One region of the Sphaerochaeta pleomorpha str. Grapes genome, then DNA from elsewhere that is predicted to be linked to it. Evidence: riboswitches for the same ligand, from Rfam matches in the RefSeq annotation. Region 1 holds a riboswitch; each other region holds the start of a gene.
The links. A riboswitch is a leader RNA that binds a small molecule or an ion and turns the genes downstream of it on or off. The one in region 1 is predicted to bind cobalamin.
Positions count from the first base shown of each region.

Region 1 (4,151 bases):
CCCTGCACCGGGTAGCTTTTTTATTGATGAATGCTAAAGGTTCATTACCATATTTGCAAAACAATTGGTTCTTTCACATCACAGGGCAATACCTCTTTCCCTAGCTGTAGCAACTGATCAGGGTCTCTCTTGCATTTTATTGCCTAGGTGTCATATAGTATGGCAATTAGTGACTATGTATCTTGATTTGTTGTTTATAGTTAATTTAGTATTATACGTTTAGCTATAGCTGTTAATAGAAGACCTTTTTCTCTTTAATGATACAACCGTGCTCAGGGAAAGTGCACTGTTCTAAAATCTTGCACAGGAGCCTACACTCCTAAAGGAATACTACCATGAAAAAACCCTTCATAGTTCTTATCCTGATTGCTTTAGTAACTACGGTAAGCTTGTTTGCTGGTTCTGAGACAACTGCAGATGCGAGCCTTACCCTATCTGCCGAAATCTTGGGTATCAACATGATGAAACTGACTGCGTCTCCATTCACCCCCGAAACTCCTAGTATCGACCTATTCAATGGAGCTGCCGACAACGAAAATCTGGAAGAAATCAGCAGCGCAGAAGAAGTCGCGGACATCGCTTGGTTGAGCATCCTTACCAACAGGAGAACGGGTTTTTCAATCTATGTTTCAGCTACCCCTTTGGTAAATGCTGACAAAAACTATGAAATCGATTACAAGATTTCAATGAATGAAACCTTCACGTACGCATCAAAACCGACAAGTCTCCCCTTCGTAGAAATAAAGCCAGGAATAACAGGCCTTTCCGCTTTCAGTTATCCGATCTCAATCGATATCAATGATGATCAATATGCAGCTGCCTTGGAAGGAACCTACACCGGAACTGTTACCTTCACCTACAAAGCAAATTAACCAGGGTAACCATTTTTACCCAGAAAGCTTCTCTTGAAAAGAGGAGCTTTTCTTCTTCTTTCCTTATCAGAAGTTCATGAAAAGTAAGAACTCCGTGCAGAAATCAGGATTAATCGAAAAACCAGCAGTATTTTCAAGTTATTTACAAGAATATTAATCCATTATGCTATTTTTTTCTGAAGTTATGTAACATGTTTGTCATAACAATTTTTTTTCACTTCTTTTCACTATATAACTTTATACTTTCCTACATATTTTTTTTCTGTTTTATTCACTATTAATATATCTTTCTATTGACATATGTTTCCAACGGTTACATTCTATATACGTATTCAAAGATAATTCGCTTGAAGCGATTACATACGGAGAAAAAAATGAAAAGGCTTTTTGCAATCATAGTATCGATAGCTATTCTCTGTTCACTCTCACTATTTGCCGCTGATGGAACAGCAACTACTTCTAGCGCTAAGTTAACCATTTCTGCAACAATACAAGAAGAAAGCAATATCAAGATAACCGACGCAACCCATTCAAGCATAGACAGGAAGGATTTCGATTCTGTCACGCCTTTTACCAAATATGTAATTCTGGGATCGGGGAAAACCGGAGTAATCGCATATGTCCATGTCAAAACCAACAAACATTCAAACTTCACCATCACAATGACCGCCACCCCATTAACCTCAGAAAACAACTCGGCAAAAATTGATTATACAGTCTACTTGGATGAAGGTACTAACGATGTCACCTTCACTACAAATGCATCATCCAACACGAACAATGTCCTTACCGATGGGTATGGAAATGGCCATGGAAACGACAATGGAAACGGTAATGGATGGGGCCATCTGAAAGTTTTTTCCTATCCCCTAGCAATTGACTTAGAAGATACATCCTATGAGGCAGCACTTGAGGATACCTATTCGGGAACGGTCACCTTCAACTACGCATCTATTTAAAAAAATAGTTCCTACACTGTCTTATAAACGGCTACCCTCTTTTTGGTAGCCGTTTCTTATCTGTTGACCAAGGAAGGAACTTGCACTAGCATGGGGTTGCTGGTTCTGGAAAAACGGAACGGGGTGTGATTCCCCGACGGTCCCGCCACTGTAATCGATGATGAAAACAGAGTTTACCATTGTCCCAAGGATGAGAAGGTCTGCTAGTAAGAAGAATCGTAAGTCAGGAGACGTTTCCAGATTGAAATTCTTCGTGGAAAAAGAGACAGCATCCCAGGACTATTCCTGTTTTCGCACTATACCTCCACGAAGAAAGCATATATTTTTTCTGGAGGCCCTTCATGAAGAAGCGCGGAATCTTCTCCCTGGTCTTGCTGCTTGCAGTTTTTACAACGCTTGCCGCACAAGATTACACTGACATCGGAACTGCCTACGAACTCGTCATCTCTGACGAAGCCCTCGCAGAAGCAGAAACAAACAGCTCCTCAAGCGTCACTACTATCACTAGCGAGGAGATCAAAGCATACAATGCTGAGACTACCGCAGAACTGGTAAACAAGGCGATAGGAACAACCTTTTCCTCCTATGGGGCTTTAGGTGCCGCACAGAACGTCCAGATTCGGGGAGCTAGCTCAGACAAAACAGCAGTATATCTCGATGGGGTCCCCCTTACTTCGGCGCACCAGGGAACCTATGACCTTTCCTCCATTCCCCTCAATATGATCGATCACATCGAAATCATCAAAAGCGGTGCAGGAAACCTTGCAAGGACCAATGCCATCGGCGGCATGGTAAACCTAATTACCAAAAAGGGGACTGTAACGGAGAAGCCGTATACCCTCTCGTTTGAGAACGGGTCATTCCTTCCTCTTTCGTATGGTTCATCTGATGTGAGGAATTGGGCCTCACTGACAGACAGCCAGAAACTCGACCTCTCTTACTCCAACAACCTCAACGGCCTTGGTGTTTCTGCAAACCTCGGTGGTATCGTGGCACAGAATGCCTATACCTATGATACCTCTACTGACAGGGCCCTCAGGGAAAATGCAGGGGTAAAGAATATGCATGGGAGTGTGAACCTCGATGGGAATGTAGGTGAGAATATTGCATTCAAGTCGAACAATATGGCTTTTTACCAGAACCTTGGAGTACCGGGATCAACATCCTGGCCTTCTGCGGATACCTATCAAAATGATTTCCAGGCAACCACAAACAATGACTTTACGTTCTCTAATTTGGGATTTGACCCAGTCGAGAGTGTAAAAGCTGTTGTCAGCTATACCTTTGCAAGAACGTTTTTCCATGATGCGATCAATGGGGACAGTACCCATAACAAGCATAAAGCCTACACCCAGGTGGAACAGAACTGGGACCTTGGAGAAAACTACTCCCTTACCTCAGGGATTGACGGCACCTTGGACTATGTTGACAGCACCAAGATCGGGAAGGAAGGACGGTTCATTCCATCGATCTATGCCAATGGAAGCATCTACCTGCCCACTGGCCTTGTCTCATTGCATCCAAGTGTCAACATTGCCTATATCAGCGACACGAACCAAGTGTCACCCAATGCTTCCCTTGGTGTAATCTATGCAATCCTTGATACAACGTCTCTCAAGGCAACGGTAAGCTATGCGGAAAATGTTCCCACGTTCAGCCAGATGTACTGGCCAGACGACTGGGGTTACCATGGAAATCCTGATTTAAAGACTGAAAAAGGTATCAATGGAGATTTGGGGGCATCCTATACGAACGGTCCTCTTTCCTACGAGGGATCCCTGTTTGGAAGGAATATCTACGATGCAATCGCGGGGGACCCCAATGACAATTACATCCCTTATAACATTGCCCATAGCGTCTATTTCGGAACAGAGCAGAGTGTGGAATGGACAATCAATGCAATGTTTGCCTTACAGTCCAGTTACCAGTACAACAAAAGTTTCGACCTTTCCAACGGGCAGACCCTTTCGGACAATATCGAGGTCTCCTCGGTGCGAAAACATACGGCAAAAGCCTCTGTTTCTTACACACAGAACATCTATGATGTGGTGCTGTCAGGCGAATACCTTGGGAAAACCACGTACTCCGATGCAATCGTGTTGCTGAACCTCAGTGCAAACGCCCAGGTTACTGAAAATCTAAAAACCTATATTGCTATCGACAACCTGCTTAATACGTCCTATGAGTTATATAGCGGTTACCCGATGCCCAAGATGAAGGTCCGTCTCGGTGGAAGCTGGAATTTCTAAGATGGAAGCAACCAATCTACTTTCACTCTTACAAAAGGGAGGAGCGGTCATGTGGCCGCTCTTTGCCCTCC
Region 1 covers NC_016633.1:1,488,348-1,492,498, forward strand. Annotated here, with positions in the region: gene SPIGRAPES_RS06840 (hypothetical protein) at 336-872, shown strand; gene SPIGRAPES_RS06845 (hypothetical protein) at 1,247-1,831, shown strand; cobalamin riboswitch at 1,901-2,080, shown strand; gene SPIGRAPES_RS06850 (TonB-dependent receptor plug domain-containing protein) at 2,173-4,080, shown strand; gene SPIGRAPES_RS06855 (MotA/TolQ/ExbB proton channel family protein) at 4,082-4,151, shown strand, end outside.

Region 2 (4,151 bases), 1.2 Mb from region 1:
GACAGGAAGAAGTGGAAAGGGCTATCTCGACTCTGGCAATCCTGGAGGGAGAAAAAAACACCTATTCCTTGATCGAAGCCTATCTTGACTCTGTTACTGAAGTTTAAACACTATTCCAGCGATTGCTGCGATGAGAATCCAGATTAACGGATGCACTTTCTTGCCTTTCTGAGCAAGGATAAATAAGACGACAAACAGTATTGCCTCTTTGTATTGCAGGTGGGTACCGTGGAATAACGTTACAAGAAATACTTTTGAACCTCCGTACACAATGAGGCCGATTACCGCCGCGCGTAATCCGTAGAAAGCATCTTTGACATACTTGTTCTGGTCGAATTTGCTTAGAAACCTTGCAATGACGATGATTATGATGATACTGGGGGTTATTTCACCCAGTGTTGCGATAATGCCGCCCAAAGGACCTGCAGTCAAGTATCCGGCGTAGGTTGCCATGTTGATACCGATAGGTCCTGGCGTTGATTCAGAGATTGCTATCATATCGGCAATGTCTTTGGCAGTCAGCCAAAGAGGATGGGTCTCTGCAAGGTCATAGAGAAAGGGCAAGGTTGCAAGGCCGCCTCCGATGGCAAACAGGCCGATCTTAAAAAATGCAAAATAGAGACTCAAAAAAATCATTTTGCCTTACCTCTTTTCAGTTTTTGCACCAAAAGACCATAGGTTATACCCAGAAAAATGAACCATATAGGGGAAAAACCTAAAAAAACAGTTCCTATGATTGTTAGGGCACAGAGTATGATGGTAGGAATGTCGATAATGCTTTTCTTGTAGAGTTTCAAAATTGCTTGCGCTATCAAGACGCAGACTGCTACCCTGATCCCCGTAAAAGCCTGCTCCATGATTAGGTTCCCTTCAAGCTGCTTTAATAAGGCAGAAAGAAAGGTAATGATTACCAGCGAGGGGGTTACTTCCCCCAAAGTGGCGACGATTCCCCCCAGGATACCTCGCTTTCTATAGCCTAGCATGGTCGCAGTATTGACCGCGATGATCCCCGGGGTACATTGCCCTACTGCATAGCAATCGAGCAAATCATCTTCGGTTGCCCAATGGTGTTTCTCAACTACTTCTTTTTGGAGCATAGGAAGCATGGCCAACCCTCCGCCAAAGGTAAGCCCCCCGATTTTCACGAAAGAAATATACAGGGACCAGAGACTAGGTTTTTCAGAATCCATGGAACTACCCCCGGAGAATTGCATCCATTTCATTGCGCACAAGAGAATCACACCGTTCATTCAATTCAATGCCAGCATGTCCTTTTACCCAATTGTAGGTGACAGGAAGCTGTTGGTTCAACGTATCCAATGCAACCCAGTATTCTTTGTTCTTTACTGGTTCCTTGGAAGCGGTACGCCATCCGTTTGTTCTCCACTTGGCAATCCAGGAGGTAATCCCATTTCGCACATACTGGCTGTCGGTATTGATGATTACTTTTTTAGGGTTATAGGAAAGACAGGCCTTCAAAGCCTCGATGACCGCTGTCAGTTCCATTCGATTATTGGTGGTAGCCTTTGATCCGCCACTGGCCTCTTTTTCAAAAACGCCATCGGCTCGAAGTACATAAGCCCAGCCACCAGGACCGGGATTGCCGCTACAACCACCATCAGTATAGATTTCTATCTGTGCATATTCCATAAAGGCGATAGTATCCTACGGTTTTATTCTGGTCAACCTGATTAGCTTGACACCATGATGGTACAATCGTAGGATAAGGTGTCTGACGCCAAGGGAAAGGGGTAAAAGCCCCTGCGGTCCCGCCACTGTAAAGGCTGGGAATCTACACCAAAGACACTGCATGATGCGGGAAGTCGTAGATTCTGAGTATGCCTAAGCCAGGAGACCTGACGCAGATTTTTACGAAAAGCCTACGGAGTATAGGCTTGGGTATGGTTCATGCCCGTTATTCCAAAGGGGCCTTATGAAAAAATGCAAACTATTGATTATCTGCATAGCCTTGTTGAGTAGCAACCTGGCGCTGTTCTCACAACCTCAGGCAGAGGTGAAAAATGTAGGACAGACGTACATTGACAGCCTTGGCAACGAGATAGCTCTTTTACCAACACCAATGAGGATTGTAAGCCTGGCCCCGAATGTCACAGAGACAGTAGCAGCTTTGGGAGCACTTGACCGGCTTGTAGGCAGGACTGATTATTGCAATTTTCCTGCTGAGGTTGCTTCTTTGCCAAGTATCGGGACACTGTACAACCCTTCGGTTGAAAAACTCATAGCATTGAGACCTGATTTGGTACTTGCAAGTTCCTTCGTAAGCGACCAGCTGATCACAGCTCTGCAGAAAGCTTCCATTAAGGTAGTGTGCATCAATAAGCAGGAATCCTTTGAGGGAACGTATGCTTTGATCGAAGACATTGCCTTGATTATAGGAAAGGAAGCAGAGGGACAACGCCTAGTCGATTCCATGAAACGAAACGTTGCAAAAGTATTGGAAGCTAGCAAGGACCTCAGTAAACCCCGGGTATATTATATGGTCGATTTCGGTTCTTTCGACGGGACTGCCACCGGCGATACCTTTATCAGCCAGATGATTACCATGGCTGGGGCAATAAACATTGCCCAGGATGCTACAAAATGGACCTATAGCAAGGAATTACTGGTAAAGCAGAATCCCGATTTGATCATTGTCAGCCCAAGGTGGGGAGAAACGGCAGAGGAAACCCTCTCCCTCTTTTCAACGACAAAACCCTACAGCGATTTGTCTGCAACCAAAAAAGGTGCATTTATTCTAGTCGACTCTGACATGCTGAGCAGGCAGGGACCCCGGAGCGCCGATGCACTGATAGCCCTGACAAAGGCTATCCACCCTGAGGTATCCCTTTGAAACGTCATCTTTCCACCATCTTTACGTTTTGTATCATTCTGTTAGGTTTTACATCTCTCACGTTGGGACCAGCGAAAATTTCCTTTGCTGATACCTTGGCAACGTTTCTGGGAAATGAGACAGACCCTTCCTTTCCTTATATCATTTTCAATCTTCGCCTTCCCAGAGTCCTGGCTGCAATTTTCTGCGGGACCATTCTGGGAAGTTCCGGTGCGGTTTTCCAATCTGCACTGAGAAACCCTATGGCTGACCCCTTTGTTTTAGGTGTTTCGAGCGGAGCTTCCTTTGGGGTCGCCCTAGCCATAACACTTGGGTATGCCTCGGTGTTGGGACTCCCCTTCTCTGCCTTGCTAGGAGCCTTGCTCACCACCCTTTTCATTTTCCTGATCGGTTCCCATACAAAGGTCAGCCAGACCACCTTGATCCTTACCGGGGTCGCTGCAAACTATATCTTATCTGCAGGTATGACACTGTTGATGTTTCTCAACCATGAACAGTATGACCGGATCCTATTCTGGACCCTGGGAAGTTTTTCATCCAGCACCTGGTCGCAGGTAGGTTTTACCTTTGTTTGTTCTTTGATCTGCATCATCCCCTTATATATCAGGCATAGGGATTTGGATATGCTGCTCCTTGACGAAGGGTCTGCCCTCAGCGGTGGACTGCCGATGGGCAAAGCAAGGATTCTCCTCCTGTTGCTTTCAACGTTCGGGGTCGCAACCTGTGTTTCATTTTTTGGGGTAATAGGGTTTATAGGCCTTATGGCTCCCCATATAATAAGGATTCTCATCGGGCCAAACCATAAGAACCTGCTTCTTCCCACCAGCCTGCTCGGTTCTTTGCTGCTACTTGGGAGCGACACGCTTAGCCGATGTCTGCTTCAGTCTGGGGAAATGCCGGTTGGGGTTATCACCTCACTGCTTGGTGCCCCCCTGTTTGTCTGGATGCTTAGAAAAGGTAGGCACAGCTATGTATAGCCTGGAAACTAAAAACCTCAATGGGGGATATCATCACAACGCTGTTTTTTCAGGATTTTCACTTTCCATTCCCGAACATAAATTTGTAGCCCTCACTGGACCGAATGGCAGCGGGAAAAGCACGTTGCTTAAATATTTTTACAAACAGTTGCTTCCCCAAGAAGGTGTTGCCTATGTCGAAGGTTTGGATGTCAGTTCACTGAAGCAGAAAGAAATTGCCAGGATCCTCGGTTTTGTTCCCCAGAACGGAAAAATCGAATACGGGTTTACGGTGCGTGAAGCCGTCTCCATGGGACGGTATGTCTATAACGGCGAAGATGCTA
Region 2 covers NC_016633.1:322,831-326,981, reverse strand. Annotated here, with positions in the region: gene SPIGRAPES_RS01525 (tetratricopeptide repeat protein) at 1-107, shown strand, start outside; gene SPIGRAPES_RS01520 (chromate transporter) at 94-636, opposite strand; gene SPIGRAPES_RS01515 (chromate transporter) at 633-1,223, opposite strand; gene rnhA (ribonuclease HI) at 1,195-1,650, opposite strand; cobalamin riboswitch at 1,705-1,878, shown strand; gene SPIGRAPES_RS01505 (ABC transporter substrate-binding protein) at 1,934-2,851, shown strand; gene SPIGRAPES_RS01500 (FecCD family ABC transporter permease) at 2,848-3,828, shown strand; gene SPIGRAPES_RS01495 (ABC transporter ATP-binding protein) at 3,821-4,151, shown strand, end outside.
Region 2: linked by a shared signal. The riboswitch ahead of SPIGRAPES_RS01505 (ABC transporter substrate-binding protein) and the one ahead of SPIGRAPES_RS06850 (TonB-dependent receptor plug domain-containing protein) in region 1 are both predicted to bind cobalamin.

Region 3 (4,151 bases), 620 kb from region 1:
ATTTGTTTTTAAGACAGATGTGTTTACCATTGAATTCAATCCGGTCGGTGCCTCTGTCTCCTCGTTTAAATTAAACAAGCACCTTGACAACGGCGAACCCGTCGAACTGTTATTCAAAGGCCCACAGGAAAACGATGCATTTCTCCTCTATGCCGGCAATGACAAGACCAATCCCATCGATGCTACCTTCCGCTATAAGGTAATCGGAAAAAAAGTGGTCTTCAGTCAGGATTTCGAGATTCTCGATTCTGAGGGAAATGTAAGCGGTAAACCTTTTACCCTATCTAAGACATTTACCTTTGGAGACGCTGACTATCTTTTCCAGCTTGATATCGCCTTGGTAAACAGCGAAAACAAATCAATTCCTTTGTCCTATGAGAATTTTGCCTATACCCTTGGGTTTGAACCCCAGATAGGCCCCTCCTTCAGCAGTCTCCCCAATAACAATTACAATTATCGGAGATTCTATATCAAGGAAGACGGTTCTGCGAAAAAGAAACAAATCAAACTCAGCAATGGAAACTATACTACTTCAAAACCCCTTTCCTGGGTTGCCCTGGCAGGTAAGTATTTCTCCATGATTGCAATTCCTGATGCAGCTTCTTACCAGTTGAGTCTCAACGAGGACTCGACAGGTTCCATAGCTATGCAATCAAATATGTATTTCTCCAGACCGGCAATCAAGAGTTCTTCTCAGAACGATACCTTCAGGTTCTATGCAGGGCCCCAGCTCAAGGCAGATATGGTTATCTACAATGATGCTGATTCAAACAGCTTCAAGGTTGCAAACCTAGACCTTGAGCAGGCACTCGATAGCAGCTCCTGGCTTGGATGGCTGGAGAATTTTTTGAAGATCCTCCTCAACTGGTTCTACAAGATAATTCCCAACTATGGTGTCGGTATCATTATCTTGACTTTCCTTTTGAAGCTGGTACTGTACCCGATTTCAAAAAAAGGTATGGACTCTACTGCAAAGATGTCCGCCCTCGGTCCGAAAATGGAAGAAATCAAGGCAAAGTACCCGGATAATCCTGCTAAGCAGAATGAAGAGACTGCAGCCCTTTACAAGAAGGAAAAAATCAACCCAATGGGCGGTTGTCTTCCCATGTTGGTCCAGTTCCCTATCCTGATTGCTTTCTATGGGTTGCTCAACAAACACTTTGAGTTGCGCGGTGCCATGTTTATCCCCGGTTGGATTCCAGATTTGTCCATGCCTGATACGGTATTCATGTTCCCCTTTACCATTCCTTTCATTGGAAACGAATTGCACCTTCTTCCGATAATCTACACGGTCAGTATGATTTACTCCATGAAGATTACCCAGAATGCAAGTACGGCAGGATCCCAGCAGGGTATGATGAAATTCATGACCTATGGTATGCCTCTCATGTTCTTCTTTGTCCTTTATAGTGCACCTTCTGGGTTGATCCTGTATTGGTCGGTAATGAACGCCCTTTCCATTTTTCAACAGATGTATACCAACCATAAACGGAAGAATGAAATCGAAAAGGCACCAGAGCCAAGCAAAGTAAAACAATTTCCCACGAACAAAGGTTCCAAGGGAAAACGGAGGTAGCCCCGTTCCAAAAGAAATTTTTAACACTGGGAGGGGTTGTCCCTCCCAATACGGAGATAATATATGATGAAAGAATTCGAAGGACGTACCGAGCAGGACGCAATTGCGAAAGCAATTGAAGAATTGCATATCGAACGTGAAGATTTCGATGTAGAAATCGTCGAGCCCGTCAGAAAGGGACTTTTCAAAAAAAGCAATGTAAAGATCAGGATTCACTTTGATGAAGGCAATGGCCTTGAAAACCAGATGTACAACCGTCCGGTTGCAGATATCGCCCAAGGGGATGCCCCAATCAATAGTGAACTGGAACAGAAGGTTATCGATTTTGTTTCTACCATGATCCAGAAGATGGGCTATGAAGCGTCGGTTACGGTTGGTTTCCGCAAAGAACGAAAGCTTGGACTGAATATCGATAGTGAGAATTCCAGTATCATTATCGGACGCAAGGGAAAGAACCTTGATGCAATCCAGTTACTGGCAAATGTATTTGCAGGGCAGATCGATCCAGACCAGAAGATTGTTGTCGATAGTGAAAACTATAGGATGAGACATGAGGAACAGTTGATCAGAATGGCCTTTAAAACGGCTGAACAGGTCAAAAAAAGCGGAAGAAGTCGTTTGCTTGAACCCATGAACCCGTATGAAAGGAGACTTGTACATACAGCTCTCAATGATTTCGGCGGAGTGGATACAAAGAGCGAAGGCGATGGCCTTTACAAACAGATTCGTATTTCCAGTAAAAGGGATAACGGAATTCCCATGATGCAATAAGCTTCAAAATCTTCCGAACGATACAGGCAAGCGATGCGAGAGCATCGCTTGTTTTGCGATTAAGCGCTGTCCTTAAAAAACTCAATTGACAAAGGATACCAGACAAGCTACTGTTAATAGCGTATATTTGATTACAAAACACTATATGTTGTGTGTATAGGAAAAGGGAAGTTGGGTATGAATGCCCACGCGGTCCCGCCGCTGTAAAGGTGAGAATTTGGCAAGAACCACTGGAGAAATCTGGGAAGGAAGCCAAATTTGAGGAACCTGAGCCAGAAGACCTCCCTATGCAGACACGCCGTCACGATGCATGACAACGGCGTGGATACCTGTATCCACGTCTGTCCTGTGTCACGGCAGGAGGAACCCATGCTTACCCATGTTGTTAAGCGAGACGGGCAGGTTGTTTTCTGCGATGGACAGAAAATTTCCCTTGCAATTGGAAAGGCTGCAAAAGCGTCCGGTGAAACAGTTGATGCGGATTTTCTTGCACAAAAGGTTCTGCATAAGGCAAACCTACTGGGCAAAGACCATGTTGATGTCGAAACCATCCAGGACTTGGTAGAAGAACAGCTTATCGAAAGCGATGCAGCCAGCACCGCAAAGGCTTATATTCTCTATCGTGAACAACGAAGAAAAATCAGGGAAGGCCAGGTACTTGTAGATGCCACTACAAACCTGTTCCGTTCCTATCTTGATGACGAGAACTGGTTGATCAAGGAAAATGCCAACACCAGGAAATCGGTCAACGGGATGAACAATTACATCAGGGAAACCTTTACCAAACAATATTGGCTTCATGAGGTGTATCCCCAGTCAATCAGGGAAGCCCATGTGCAAGGCGCCTTCCATATCCATGACCTTGGTTTTTTTGGGCCCTATTGTTGTGGCTGGGATCTCAGACAGCTTCTCTCGATGGGTTTCGGGGGAATCAGTGGCAAGGTTTCTTCAAAACCAGCAAAACACCTTCGTTCGTTTTTAGGCCAAATAGTCAACTCTACCTTCACGACCCAGGGGGAAAGTGCAGGGGCCCAGGCTTGGTCTTCCATCGATACCTACTGCGCTCCTTTTATCCGCTATGACGGACTTTCAAAAAAGGAGGTAAAGCAGGCCCTCCAGGAATTTGTATTCAATCTCAATGTCCCTACCAGGGTTGGTTTCCAGTGTCCGTTTTCCAACCTTACCTTCGACCTTAAAGTTCCTTCCACCTTGAAGGACCAGAGTGTAATCATCGGTGGAATCGCCCAAGCGGAAACCTATGGCGATTTCCAGCCAGAAATGGATATGTTCAATCTTGCGTTCTGTGAGGTGATGATGGATGGCGATGCAAGTGGAAGGGTTTTTACCTTCCCCATCCCTACAATCAACATAACCAAGGATTTTTCCTGGGACGGATGTGTTGCAGATGCCATTATGGAAATGACCTGCAAGTATGGGATCCCGTATTTTTCAAATTATATCAATAGCGACCTTTCCCCCGAAGATGCCCTTTCCATGTGTTGTCGGCTTCGCCTCGACACCTCTGAGCTCCGCAAGAGAGGGGGAGGTTTATTCGGTTCCAATCCCCTCACAGGGTCTGTGGGTGTAGTGACCTTGAATCTCCCACGTCTTGCCTATGAAGCAAAGAATGAACTTGCATTCAGGGAAAAACTGGTGCAGCTTGCCGATTTAGCCCGAGAAAGCCTCGAGTTGAAAAGAAAGGTGATCGAGCTGGAGACTGCAAGGGGAATGTATCCTTTTAGCCAGCGGTACCTGTCGGACATCAAAGACAGGGAAGGTTGCTGGTGGGCAAACCATTTCAGCA
Region 3 covers NC_016633.1:2,108,710-2,112,860, reverse strand. Annotated here, with positions in the region: gene yidC (membrane protein insertase YidC) at 1-1,576, shown strand, start outside; gene jag (RNA-binding cell elongation regulator Jag/EloR) at 1,640-2,347, shown strand; cobalamin riboswitch at 2,468-2,650, shown strand; gene SPIGRAPES_RS09505 (ribonucleoside triphosphate reductase) at 2,717-4,151, shown strand, end outside.
Region 3: linked by a shared signal. The riboswitch ahead of SPIGRAPES_RS09505 (ribonucleoside triphosphate reductase) and the one ahead of SPIGRAPES_RS06850 (TonB-dependent receptor plug domain-containing protein) in region 1 are both predicted to bind cobalamin.